2 linked regions of the Phytohabitans rumicis genome follow. The protein of the gene in region 1 binds, or shares a complex with, the protein of each later gene. Links are inferred from orthologs where the notes say so. Each region holds a gene or a part of one and is shown in the gene's direction. Other genes may lie near its edges. The genes, in order: Prum_RS29110 and rny.

What was found.
Region 2: Prum_RS29110 (region 1) and rny share a complex: the UniProt entries of both Bacillus subtilis proteins name them as parts of the possible RNA degradosome complex. The link is inferred for Phytohabitans rumicis from one-to-one orthologs.

What each region holds. Positions count from the first base shown.
Region 1 is NZ_BLPG01000001.1:6,367,029-6,373,464, forward strand. Bases 2,458-5,445 are described here. They hold Prum_RS29110 (6-phosphofructokinase), read left to right. Parts: upstream 2,458-3,431; coding sequence 3,432-4,460; downstream 4,461-5,445. Other genes in these bases: Prum_RS29100 (phosphotransferase enzyme family protein), read left to right, coding at 2,458-2,822; Prum_RS29105 (polyadenylate-specific 3'-exoribonuclease AS), read left to right, coding at 2,842-3,333; proC (pyrroline-5-carboxylate reductase), read left to right, coding at 4,537-5,355. Also shown: Prum_RS29090 (ATP-binding protein), read right to left, coding at 1-922; Prum_RS29095 (Crp/Fnr family transcriptional regulator), read right to left, coding at 1,008-1,700; more of Prum_RS29100, read left to right, coding at 1,956-2,457; Prum_RS29120 (hypothetical protein), read left to right, coding at 5,452-5,814; Prum_RS29125 (hypothetical protein), read right to left, coding at 5,891-6,295; Prum_RS29130 (DUF2203 domain-containing protein), read left to right, coding at 6,367-6,436. UniProt on the Bacillus subtilis protein: Catalyzes the phosphorylation of D-fructose 6-phosphate to fructose 1,6-bisphosphate by ATP, the first committing step of glycolysis.
Region 2 is NZ_BLPG01000001.1:2,713,966-2,720,273, reverse strand. The notes cover bases 1,934-4,793. They hold rny (ribonuclease Y), read left to right. Parts: upstream 1,934-2,404; coding sequence 2,405-4,183; downstream 4,184-4,793. Other genes in these bases: Prum_RS11700 (amino acid ABC transporter permease), read right to left, coding at 4,773-4,793; Prum_RS53715 (hypothetical protein), read left to right, coding at 4,252-4,374; Prum_RS11710 (3-keto-5-aminohexanoate cleavage protein), read left to right, coding at 1,934-1,951. Also shown: recombinase RecA, read left to right, coding at 1-620; Prum_RS11715 (regulatory protein RecX), read left to right, coding at 632-1,237; more of Prum_RS11710, read left to right, coding at 1,244-1,933; more of Prum_RS11700, read right to left, coding at 4,794-5,645; Prum_RS11695 (amino acid ABC transporter permease), read right to left, coding at 5,646-6,308. UniProt on the Bacillus subtilis protein: Endoribonuclease that initiates mRNA decay. Initiates the decay of all SAM-dependent riboswitches, such as yitJ riboswitch. Involved in processing of the gapA operon mRNA, it cleaves between cggR and gapA.

The sequences.
Region 1 (6,436 bases):
CCTCGGCCGACGATGCGGCGGTGTGCCGGCGCAGTTCCCGTACCAGGCGGCTCTTGCCGATGCCGGCGTGCCCGAAGACGGTGACCAGTTGCGGCACGCGGTCGCGCTGGGCCCGGTGCAGTGCGCCGCGCAGCAGGCCCAACTCGTGCTCGCGGTCGACGAGCGGGGTCGCGTCCGGCTCGCGGTCGGGGCGTACCTCCTGCAGCGCCGCCTCGGCCAGCCACATCTCCGTCGGCGCCGAACGCCCGCGCAGCGTGACGGCGGGCTGCGCGGCGTAGCGGACCGCGGTACGGGTCAGCGCGTACGTGGCGCCGCACACGAGCACGCCGCCGGGCGGGGCGATCGCCTGCATCCGGGAGGCGGTGTTGACCACGTCGCCGGCCACGATGGCCTGGCCGCCGTCGCGGGCCGCGGCGACGTCCACGATGGCCTCTCCGGTGGCCACCCCGACCCGGAAGCGCAGGTCGCCCGCGAAGCCGGTCAGCACCCGCTGCAGCTCCAGCCCGGCCCGTACGCAGCGCAGGGCGTCGCTCTCGGTGGCCACCGGCGCGCCGAAGAGCGCCATCACGGCGTCGCCGATGTACTTCTCCACCACCCCGCCGTACTGCCCGACGACCCGGCGGGCGGCCGAGAAGAACCCGGTCTGCATCCCGCGTACCAGCTCCGGGTCGGCGCGTTCGACGTACGGCGTGAAGTCGATGAGGTCGACGAAGAGCACGCTGATCCGGCGGCGATCTTCCTGAGGGTCGGCGGCGGCCAGCGCGGCACCGCAGCCCGTGCAGTACGCCGCCCCGGCGGCGTACTCCCGGCCACAGCGCACACAGGCCAGGGTGAGCTCGCCGCCGCACCCTCCGCAGAAACGGTCAGCGGCAGCGGCCGGCCGGGCGCACCGTGGGCATGGGGCGGTGATGCCGTCCTCCAGTCAGGGGAGTGAGACAGAGCCGTCCCTGCCGAGTATCGCCATGTGCCGCCCCGCCCGGAAGCGGGCAGTCGGCCGAATCACCCTGTCAGCGCTCGGCCATGCCCGCCCGGCGGCGCAGGGCCGCCACGTCGGTGACCACAATCCGGCGACCTTCGGTACGCAGCCAGCCGCGGCTGGCGAACGAGCCGATGGCTTGGTTGACGCTCTGCCGGGAGCCGCCGGCCATCTCGGCGAGCTGGCTCTGGTTGAGCTCAATAGTGATCATGGGAGCCTGGCTCTCGCCGGCGAGCCGGACCAGCGTCTTGGCCACCCGGCCGGGCAGGTCGAGGAAGACGTGGTCGGCGTTCTGCTCGGTGAGCCGCCGGATCAGCGCGCCCAGGGACCGCATCACGGCGTCGAGGATGCGCGGGTTGGAGTGCACGAGATCCATGAACGCCGGGCGGGACAGGGCCAGGGCCGTGCAGTCCTCGATGGCCTCTGCCGAGGCCGAGCGGGTCGAAGCGTCCAAGAGGGACACCTCCCCGAGCACGTCGGGAGGCCGCACCACGGAGAGCACCGCGCGCTCGCCGGTGGGGGAGGTCCGGAACACCGCCACGGCGCCGCGTTTGAGCACGATGAGAGAGTCGCCGGGGTCGCTCTCGACGAACAAGAGCTGGCCCTTGCGATAGGTACGCGGCACCGCTGCGGCGATGACCCGCTGTCGTACCTCAGGCTCGAGGCCGGCGAACATCTCTACACCCGTGAGTGCGTCGCCAGGATCCGGCAGGCGAACCTCCACGGTCCAACCCCTCCCCGGTAAGGACCACGTTCCCGTTTCAGCCGCTAACGCGGCAGAAAGCAGGTCGAACACACAACAATCACCGTCCGTCGCGGAGCTGTCAACTCCTCTACACCGCCGCAATCACATCGGTGACAGTGAGGTCTCCAGGATACGTGGCGGCTATGGATAGGAGCCGCGGCAGGTAGGGGAAAATACGTCGGGCGGTTCCCGCGTTTTCCCACCATGCCCGGTACGCCCGGCATAATCGCCGCCGTGGCGTTTGTCGATCCGGTCGGCGCGACGATCCGCGCGGTGTGGCACCGGACTCCCGACGAGATCACCCCGCTCTCCGGCGGCCTGCACGGCCGGGCCTGGCTGGTCCGGGCCGAGGGCGAGCGGTACGTCGCCAAGCTGGCCCCGCTGGCCGACCGGCCGCAGTTCGAGGCCGGGCTGGCCGCCGCCGACTTCCTGCGGCACCGCGGCGTCCTCGCGGGCACGCCGGTGCGGACGGCCGACGGTGCGCTCACCGCCGTCGTGGACGAGGGCGTGCTGGCGCTGCTGTACGGCGTGCCGGGCCGCCCGCTGGAGGGGGACGACCCGCTCGACCAGCAGTGGTGGGGCGATCTGCTCGGCCGGGTGCACCGCAAGTTGGACGGGTTCACCCATCCAGGGTTGGCGCCGTGGCACTGGCTGCGCGCCGACGCCAACCACCTCGGCGTCGAGCCCTGGCTGCGTCCCGCGGTCTGTGCCGCCGTCGCCGCGATGACCAAGCTCTGCGTCACCGACCGGCTCACGTACGGCGTACTCCATGGTGATCCGCATCCGCGGGCCTTTGCGATCGACGCGGACACCGGCCGGAGCGGCCTGGCGGATTGGGGCGCGGCCGCCGCGGGCCCGCTGGCCTACGACGTGGCTAGCGCGGTGCTCTACGCCGGCGGCCTGCCGGCGGCGGCCGAATTGCTCGACGGGTACGCGGCGGCGGGCCCGGTGCCGGCCGACGAACTGCACGCGGCCCTGCCGGTGATGGTGCGCTTCCGGTGGGCGGCGCGGGCGGATTGGCACGCCAGGCAGCTCGCCGAAGGCGACGAAAGCCATCATGCCGGTCTTCGCGCCGCCCAGGAAGCACTGACCACCGGGTAATGGGCAGGATTAGGCCCCGATGGTCTATCGCTATTTCTATGACTGCGAGTTCATCGAAGACGGGCGCCTGGTCGACCTCGTCTCGATAGGTGTCGTCGACGAGTACGGGCGCGAGTTCTACGCGGTGTCCACGGAGTTCGACGACTCCCGCGCCGTGCCCTGGGTACGGCGCAACGTGCTCGACCGGCTGCCGTCGCCCGCCGACCGCGCCTGGCGTTCCCGGGAGCGGATCCGCGACGACCTGTACGACTTCCTCATCGAGCCGGTGCGTGGCCGCCCGCAGGAGAAGCTGGAGCTGTGGGCCTGGTACGCGGCGTACGACCACGTGGTGCTCGCCCAGCTCTGGGGGCCGATGCCGGCGCTGCCCCGGGAGATCCCGCGGTTCACCAAGGACCTGCGGCAGCGCTGGGACGACCGCGGCCGCCCGCCGCTGCCGGACGCCGAGGCGGACCGGCACGACGCCCTGGTCGACGCCCGGCACAACCTGGCCCGATGGCGGGCGATGGCATGAGAGCGACTACAGTGCGCAATTGACGGCTCCTGCCCCGGGCCGGCAATGACGCCGACGGGCCAAATCTGCACTTCTTAGCCAGGAGGACTGAGGACATCATGCGTATCGGCGTGCTCACCGGCGGCGGTGACTGCCCAGGTCTGAACGCGGTGATCCGAGCGGTGGTGCGCAAGGGCGTGGCCACGTACGGGCACGAGTTCGTCGGCTTCCGTGACGGGTGGCGTGGCCCCCTGGAGGGGCTGACCAAGCCGCTGGGCATCGCGGAGGTCCGCGGGATCCTGCCCCGCGGCGGCACCATCCTCGGCTCGTCCCGCACCAACCCGTTCAAGATCGACGGTGGTGTGGAGAAGATCAAGGAAAACCTGGCGACGCTCGGCGTCGACGCGCTCGTCGCCATCGGCGGCGAGGACACGCTCGGCGTGGCCACCAAGCTCGACGAGCTGGGCGTCAAGGTCGTCGGCGTGCCGAAGACGATCGACAACGACCTCAACGCGACCGACTACACGTTCGGCTTCGACACCGCCGTCAACATCGCGATGGAGGCGATCGACCGCCTGCACACCACGGCGGAGAGCCACCACCGCACGCTCGTGGTCGAGGTCATGGGCCGGCACGCCGGCTGGATCGCCCTGCACGCCGGCATCGCCGGTGGCGCCAACGTGATCCTGCTGCCCGAGCGGCCGTTCGACATCGACCAGGTCGCCCAGTACGTGGAGAAGCGCTTCCAGCACCAGTACTCGCCGATCATCGTGGTCGCCGAGGGCGCGCAGCCGCTGGAAGGCCAGATGGTGCTGCACAACCAGGAGCTGGACTCGTTCGGCCACGTGCGCCTGGGCGGCATCGGCCAGTGGCTGGCCGAGCAGTTGGAGGCCAAGACCGGCAAGGAGGCCCGCACGGTCGTGCTCGGCCACATCCAGCGCGGCGGCACGCCGACCGCGTTCGACCGGGTGCTCTCGACGCGGTTCGGCCTGCAGGCGATCGACGCCGTGCACGAGAGCGACTTCGGCAAGATGATGGCCCTGCGCGGCACCGAGATCGTCCGGGTGCCGCTCAAGGAAGGCACGGGCGAGCTGAAGACCGTCCCGATCGAGCGCTACACCGAGGCCGAGGTCTTCTTCGGCAGCTGACGCTGTTGTGATCAGGGCGTCCTTCACGTCGCTCCAGCAACGTGAAGGACGCCCTGATCATGAAAGGATGGGGAGCATGGCACCCGGCGTGCACGCCGTAGCCGTGATCGGAACGGGCAAGATCGGGGAGCTGATGCTCTCCGGGCTGCTGCGCGCCGGCTGGCCGTCGGACAAGCTGATGGCCACCACCCGCCGGGCCGCGCGCGCCGAGGAGTTGGCCCAGCGGTACGGCGTACGGATGGTGGACAATCTCACCGCCGTCGCCGAGGCCGAGGTGCTCGCGATCGCCGTCAAGCCGCAGGACGCGGCCGTCCTCCTGGACGACATCGGCGCCAAGGTCCCCGCCGACAAGCTGGTCATCTCGCTGTGCGCCGGCCTGCCGACGAGCTTCTTCGCTAAGCGGCTGCCGGAAGGCACCCCGATCGTCCGGGTCATGACCAACACTCCGGCCCTGGTCGACGAGGCGATGACCGCGATCTCGGCCGGTCCGCACGCCACCGCCGCGCATCTGGGCCTGGCGGAGGAGATGTTCAAGCCGCTGGGCGCCACGATCCGGGTGCCGGAGACGCAACAGGACGCGGTGACCGCGCTGTCCGGCTCCGGCCCGGCGTACTTCTACCTGTTGGTCGAGGCCATGATCGACGCGGGCATCCTGCTCGGCCTGCCGCGCCAGGTGGCCCACGAGTTGATCGTGCAGACCGCGATCGGCTCGGCCGTCATGCTGCGCGACTCGGGCGAGCACCCGGTCAAGCTGCGCGAGGCGGTCACGTCGCCGGCGGGCACCACCATCTCGGCCATCCGCGAGCTGGAAAACCACGGCGTACGCGCCGCGCTGCTCGCCGCGCTCGAAGCGGCCCGCGACCGTGCGCGGGAAATCGCCCAACAGAGCGACTGAAGGATTCACTCACGCGCTCATCCCTTCCCGGCCTTGCCGCGCCACCCGTACCGTCATGACAGGGAGTAATGGCAACGGCACTCTGGGAGGTACGGCATGCGACGTCTCGCGGTAGTTCTCGGCGGTGTTGCGGCGGCCCTCTGGGTCTCGGCGCCCGCGTCCGCTTTCGCACACGACAAGGTCGTCGACCCGTACCTGCACGCCGTGCTCGACGTGCTCGTGCTGGGCGTGGTGACCGCACCGCTGTGGACCGCGTACCTGTGGGGCGCCCGCCGTCGCGGGTTGCTGATCGCCCTCGTGGGGGTGGTCCAGGTGCCCGTCGCGGTGATCGCGTTCGTGCCCATCGTGCACCCGGTGGTGCACGCCGTGTCGTTCGTGACGGCGCTCGCCCTGACCGCCGCCTCCCTGCTGTACGTGCGCCGGTCCGCGCCTTCCCCCGCGCCGGCGCACAACACCTAAAACAACCGCATACCAGGGGCAGCGCCCCCGCTCAGGACCCGCTGTCGGCCGCGCATGCGGCCGGCGGCGGCCATGATCAGGTACGTACTCCCGGCCCGCCGACCGCCGCGAGTACGGAGTCCGGGGCCGTGGCGCGTGCTCCACCCGGCGGCGGGCTGGTCACCGGCTCCGCGGGCAGGACGTGCCCGCCGAGCGTGAGGGCGGTGACCAGTCCGCCGTCGTGCACCCGGGTCACCGGCGGGCAGCCCGGTCGCGGCGGCTCCCACGTACCGTCGGGCCGGCGCACCGAGGTGAAGCGGCAGTGCGGTTCTCCGACGTACCCCCAGGCCATGAGGAGATCGACCCCGGCGAAGCGGTAGACGCCAACAGTCGAAATCCGTGAAGCGACAGCGTCATCCGAGGCGGCTTCGCCGCGGCGGCGGTGAAACGACCCGCGCAGGCCGGGCACGACGACGCCGTCGAGGTCGACGTTTTCGATCACCTTGTGTAGTCGGTATCCCGACAAATCGGGCAGGTCCATGCCCGGATAACGAATGCACCATACTGTCGGACGTGTTCACTCTGGCCCAAGCCCGCCACCTACTCGCGACGCTGCGCCCGCGCATCGACGAGCTGATCGTGC
Region 2 (6,308 bases), 3.7 Mb from region 1 along the record:
TGATCGACTCGGTGGCGGCGCTGGTGCCGCGCGCCGAGATCGAGGGCGAGATGGGCGACAGCCACGTGGGTCTGCAGGCGCGGCTGATGAGCCAGGCGCTGCGCAAGATCACCGGCATCCTCAACAACACCGGCACGACGGCGATCTTCATCAACCAGCTCCGCGAGAAGATCGGCGTGATGTTCGGCTCGCCCGAGACGACGACGGGTGGCCGCGCGCTGAAGTTCTACGCGTCGGTCCGCCTCGACGTACGGCGGATCGAGAGCCTCAAGGACGGCACCGACGTGGTCGGCAACCGGACCCGCGTCAAGGTGGTCAAGAACAAGGTGGCCGCCCCGTTCAAGCAGGCCGAGTTCGACATCATGTACGGCAAGGGCATCTCCCGCGAGGGCTCGCTCATCGACGTCGGCGTCGAGCAGAGCATCATCCGCAAGTCCGGCGCCTGGTACACGTACGACGGGGACCAGCTGGGCCAGGGCAAGGAAAAGGCGCGCGAGTTCCTGAAGGAAAACCCTGACGTGGCCGCCGAGATCGAGAAGAAGATCCTGGAAAAGCTCGGCGTCGGGCAGGGTGCGGGCGACGAGGCCGGCGGCCCTGAGCTGCCGCCGGTCGACTTCTGACGACGGTCACGATGGCCGGACGACGGCGGGGAGCGCGCTCGGGGCGGGGTTGGGATGCCGCCCCACCTCGGGCGCGCGCGACCCCGGCCCAGGCGCGTCCAGCGGCCCAGCCCGAGGAGCGAGACGAGGCCGAGCAGGCCCGGGAGATCTGCCTCAAGCAGCTCGCGGTGCGTCCGCGTACCCGGGCCGAGCTGGCCGCCGCGCTCGCCAAGCGGGGGATCTCGGCGGAGGTGGCCGGCGAGGTGCTCGACCGGTACGACGAGGTCGGCCTGATCGACGACGCCGCGTTCGCGCGGGCCTGGGTGTCCAGCCGCCACCACGGGCGCGGGTTGGCGCGCCGGGCGCTGGCCAGCGAGCTGCGCCAGCACGGCGTCGACGCGGAGACCGCCGGAGCCGCCCTGGAGGATCTCGACCCGGACACCGAGGCGGCCACCGCGCGGGCGCTGGTCGACCGCAAGCTGCGTACCGCCACGGGGGCGCCCGACGCGGTCTTCCGGCGGCTGGTGGGCATGCTGGCCCGCAAGGGCTACCCGCCCGGGGTGGCGATCCGGGCGGTCAAGGACGCCATGGCCGACCTCCCCGACGACATCGACGAGGACGCGTTCATCGGGGAGTAGTGGACAGTGTTCATTGTCGCCCTCAACGGGGGAGTGCGGCGCGACGAGCATCCCGCGGTGCCGATCACCCCGGCGGAGCTGGCCGCCGACGCGGTGCGCTGCGAGAGCGTGCTGGCCGGCGCCGTGCACATCCACCCGCGTGACGTGGACGGCCGGGAGTCGCTGGCCGCGGAGGCCACCGGGGCAGCCGTCACGGCGCTGCGGCGAGCGTGTCCGGCGCTCCCGGTCGGGGTGAGCACCGGCGCCTGGATCGAGCCGGATCCCGACGCGCGCGTGGCGGCCGTACTGAGTTGGATGAATGTGCCGGACTTCGCCTCGGTCAACGCCCATGAAGAGGGGGCCGAGCGGGTCGCGGCCGCCCTGCACGCCCGCGGGATCGGCGTCGAGGCGGGGCTGTGGACCCCGGCGGCGGTCGAGGCATACCGGGGCTGGCGCGTCCCGTGCGTCCGGCTCCTGCTGGAGTGCATGGAGCCGGACGAGGACGCGGCCCTGGCGAACGCGGCGGCGATGCTGGCCGCGCTTCCGTCCACCGGGGTGCCGCCGGTGCTGCTGCACGCGGAGGGCCCGGCGGTCTGGGCGGTCATCCGGGAGGCGGTGCGGCTCGGGCTCGACACCCGCACAGGGCTGGAGGACACCCGGACGATGCCGGATGGCACGATGGCAGCCGGCAACATCACTCTGGTGGAAGCGGCGGTAACCTTTGGGGTGACTTAGATCAAGCCCTTCGGGTGGGCCTTGATCGGCCATTTGCTGCTCGGCGTGGGCCGAAAAATGTGCCGCGTTCGTGACTCGTCCCGGATTGCCCGTACCGGTCATGACCTGCGCGTGAGCGGTCCAATGCCGTACGTCCCGGCTTCGGTCGGATCATGGGTCCTTGACCGAACCGCCACTCGCGACCTAGCCTCGCGTTACAGACGAGAAGGCCCGACCAATCGCAGGCTAATCGCACAACATAGATCGCGTAACAGTACGGCATCACTTTAGATCCGTCGTCGACCGGGCCGCGTCGGCGACGGCGTGACATAACTGGCCAGTGGCGAGGCCCCGAGGGGCGTCGCCGGTGGTCCGTATCCGCGGCCCGCTGCCTCGGTCGGGCGTTCGACAGCCGTATGGCGCGTCAACAGGAGGGCACAACTCTCCGGCGTCACGGCGGCGAAGGGAGGCGGCATGGGCGGGGTAGAGGCAGTACTGCTGATCGCGGTGCTGGCGCTGGCCGTACTCGTGCTCGGCGGTCTTGTTTTTGGGGCGCGGGCGTTGCGCGGACTCACCGCGTTCCAGCCGGCGACGGCGCGGGTCGACGACCCGGCGTACACGGCGGAGCTGGACCGGCAGGAGCAGTCCCTGGCCGCGCTGCGCAGCGCGGCGGGCGAGGCGTCGTCGGCGGTGGAGCAGGCCAAGACGGCCGCGACCACCGCCCGCACGGACGCCGCGGAGGCCAAGGCCGAGGCGCGCGCGGCCCGGGCGGAGGCCCGCCGCGTGCTCGACACGGCGCGGGCCGAAGCGGACACCATCCTCGAACGGGCCCACCGGCAGGCCGAAACGGACGCCGAGCAGGTGCGGACGGCGGCGCGGCGCAGCGGCGAGCGGGAGATCGCCATGCTGACCGAGGCCGCCAAGGAGCAGGCCGCCGAGCTGGAACGCCGGACCTCGCGGATCGACGACCGGGAGCGGCTGCACAGAGAGGAGGCCGACCGGCTGGCCGAGCGCGACCGCCGGACCGCGGCGGCGGAGGCCGAGCTCACCGACCGGGAGGCGGCGCTCCTCGCGCGCGAGTCGACGCTGGCCGAGGCCGAGGTGGTACGCCGGCGCGAGCTGGAACGGATCGCCGGGCTGACCGTGGACGCGGCGCGCGCCGAGCTGGTCGAGGCCATCGAGGGCCAGGCCAAGCGGGAGGCGGCGCTGCTCGTCCGGGACATCGAGAGCGACGCCCGCAACACCGCCGAGCAGCGCGCCCGGCACATCGTGGTGGACGCGATCCAGCGGGTGGCCAGCGAGCAGACCGCGGAGAGCGTGGTCAGCGTCCTGCACCTGCCCGGCGACGAGATGAAGGGCCGGATCATCGGGCGCGAGGGGCGCAACATCCGCGCGTTCGAGTCGGTGACCGGCGTGAACCTGATCATCGATGACACGCCCGAGGCGGTGCTGCTGTCCTGCTTCGACCCGGTACGCCGGGAAATCGGCCGGCTCACCCTGGAAAAGCTGGTGCTCGACGGGCGGATCCACCCGCACCGCATCGAGGAGGTCTTCGAGACCGCCAAGCACGAGGTGGAACGGCTATGCGAGCGCGCGGCGGAGGACGCGCTGGTGGAGGTCGGGATCACGGACATGCACCCCGAGCTGATGACGCTGCTGGGGCGGCTGCGCTACCGGACCTCGTACGGGCAGAACGTGCTCAAGCACCTCGTCGAGACCGCCCACATCGCCGGCATCATGGCCGCCGAGCTGCGGCTGGACGCCCAGATCATCAAGCGGTGCGCGTTCCTGCACGACATCGGCAAGGCGCTCACCCACGAGGTGGAGGGCAGCCACGCGCTGATCGGCGCCGACCTGGCCCGCAAGTTCGGCGAGTCCGAAGAGGTGGTCCACGCGATCGAAGCGCACCACAACGAGGTCACGCCGCAAACCATCGAAGCGGTTCTCACGCAGGCGTCCGACGCCTGCTCCGGCGGGCGGCCGGGGGCGCGGCGGGAGAGCCTGGAGGCGTACGTCAACCGGCTGGAGCGGATCGAGGAGATCGCCGGCGGAAAGTCGGGCGTGGAGAAGGTCTTCGCGATGCAGGCCGGGCGCGAGATCCGGGTGATGGTCAAGCCGGACGACGTCGACGACATCGGCGCGGCGGTGCTGGCCCGGGACGTGGCCAAGCAGATCGAGGAGGAACTGACGTACCCCGGCCAGATCCGGGTGACGGTGGTCCGCGAGTCCCGGGTAACCGAGATCGCCCGCTAACACGGCCCACTCCCCGCCCCGCGCACTCTCCCCGCCGTGCACTCTCCCCGCCGTGCACTCTCCCCGCCGTGCACTCTCCCCGCCCCGCGCTGCGCCGGCCCACCGCGTCCATCAAGGCCCGCCGCGTGCTGCGCTGGCCCGCGTCGATCAAGGCCCGCCGCGTCGATCAAGGGCAAACGGCCGTGCTTTGATCTCCGATCCACGACCGTTTGCCCTTGATCGACGGGCTTTTCCTTGATCGACGAAGGTCGCGGAGGGGTGTGCGAGGGCCCTCGGGGTCGCCCGTGGCGGCGTTCGTGCAGCGCATGTGTGGCGTTCGCGGGCGGCGCCCACCCCAGTGGGGTGCCCCGGTTGGGTGTTGTCGCGTGAGAAGGGTGCCCTTGTCGTCGACTTTGATGCCGGTCGTGGGCGAGAGGGGGGCGGCTCGTCGCCCGGCTCTCCATCCGTACGGCGATCAAGGACTTTGACGCCGATCAAGGGCAAACGGCCGTGCTTTGATCTCCGATCCACGGCCGTTTGCCCTTGATCGGCGTCAAAGTCCTTGATCGACGCGGCGGGCCTTGAACGGCGGGGGCTGCGCGGACAGCGGCTAGCCCTGGGGCTCTACCGCCGTGGCGGCCTTGGCGGCCTCCTCGATCGCTCGGGGAGCCTTGCCGCGGCGCTTGGTACGTCGTTCGAGCCATTGGGCCAGGGTGGTCAGCAGCCAGTTGATGATGATGTAGATGATGGCCACCACGATGGCTGCCGGCACGATGTTGACCTTGAGGGCCCCCACCTCGTTGACGCCCTTCTGGAGCAGCTCGGGGTACGCCACGATGTAGCCGAGGGCGGTGTCCTTGAGCAGGACGACGAGCTGGCTCACGATGACCGGGAGCATCGCTCGGGCGGCCTGTGGCACGAGGATGTTCTGCATGACCTGGCTCTTGCGCATGCCGACCGCGTACGCCGCCTCGGATTGCCCGCCCGGCACGGCGCGGATGCCCGCGCGGAACGCCTCGGCCAGCACCGATCCGTTGTAGAGCGTCAGGCCGATCACCACGGCCCAGAACGCCGGCACCGGGCCCTCGATGAGGAACGGCACGCCGTAGAAGATGAAGAAGATCATCAGCAGCAGCGGTACGGCGCGGAAGAACTCCACGACCATGCCGGCCGGGATGCTGATCCACCGGTGCTCGGAGAGCCGGCCGACGGCGAAGATGATGCCGAAGGCGAGCGACAGCACCATGCCCGTGACCGCGGCGGTCAGCGTCGCCTGCAGACCTTTCCAGATGAAGTTGACCCAGATGTTCTGTTCGGTGAAGGGCTTCCAGAGCCGCGACTCGAACTGGCCCTTCTCGTCGAACTTGAGGTAGATCCACCACAACAGCGCGAGGAGGGCCACGCCGAAGACGGCGGTCAGGAGGCGGTTGCGCAGCCGCGCCCGCGGGCCCGGGTGGTCGTAGAGGACCGTGGTGTCGCTCATTTACCGCCTCACCGCGAGTCGATTGGCCAACCAGCCGAAGAAGTAACCCGTCGGCACGAGGAAGAGGACGAACGTTCCGGCGAAGACGAGGAAGATTTCGATGACCGCGTCGCCGTTGGCGTTGATCAGTTCCTTCATCGCGTTGGAGGACTCCATGACGCCGATGGTCCCGGCGATGGTGCTGTTCTTCGCGAGGGCGATGAAGACGCTGCCCAGCGGGCCGATGACCGCACGGCCGGCCTGGGGCAGGATGATGATCCGCAGGATCTGGATGAAGGTCAGCCCGACCGCTCGCGCCGCTTCGGCCTGGCCGGGCGGCACGGTGTTGATGCCGGAGCGAAGCGCCTCGCAGACGAACGCCGCGGTGTACACGGACAGTCCGACGACGGAGAGCCAGTAGTTGTTGAGGTTCAGGTCGTCCGAGAGGCTCAGGCCGAGCGTCGAGAAGAGACCGAAGTAGCAGAAGAAGATGATCAGAGTAAGCGGCGTGTTGCGGAAGATGTTGACCCACGCCGTGCCGAAGCCGCGCAGCACCGGGATCGGCGACACCCGCATCGCCGCAAGCAGTACGCCCAGCACGAGCGCGATCACCGCGGACGCGGCGGTCAGCTTGAGGATCCAGAGGAACCCGGTCAGGTAGAGGTCGAGGTTGGCCTCGTCCTG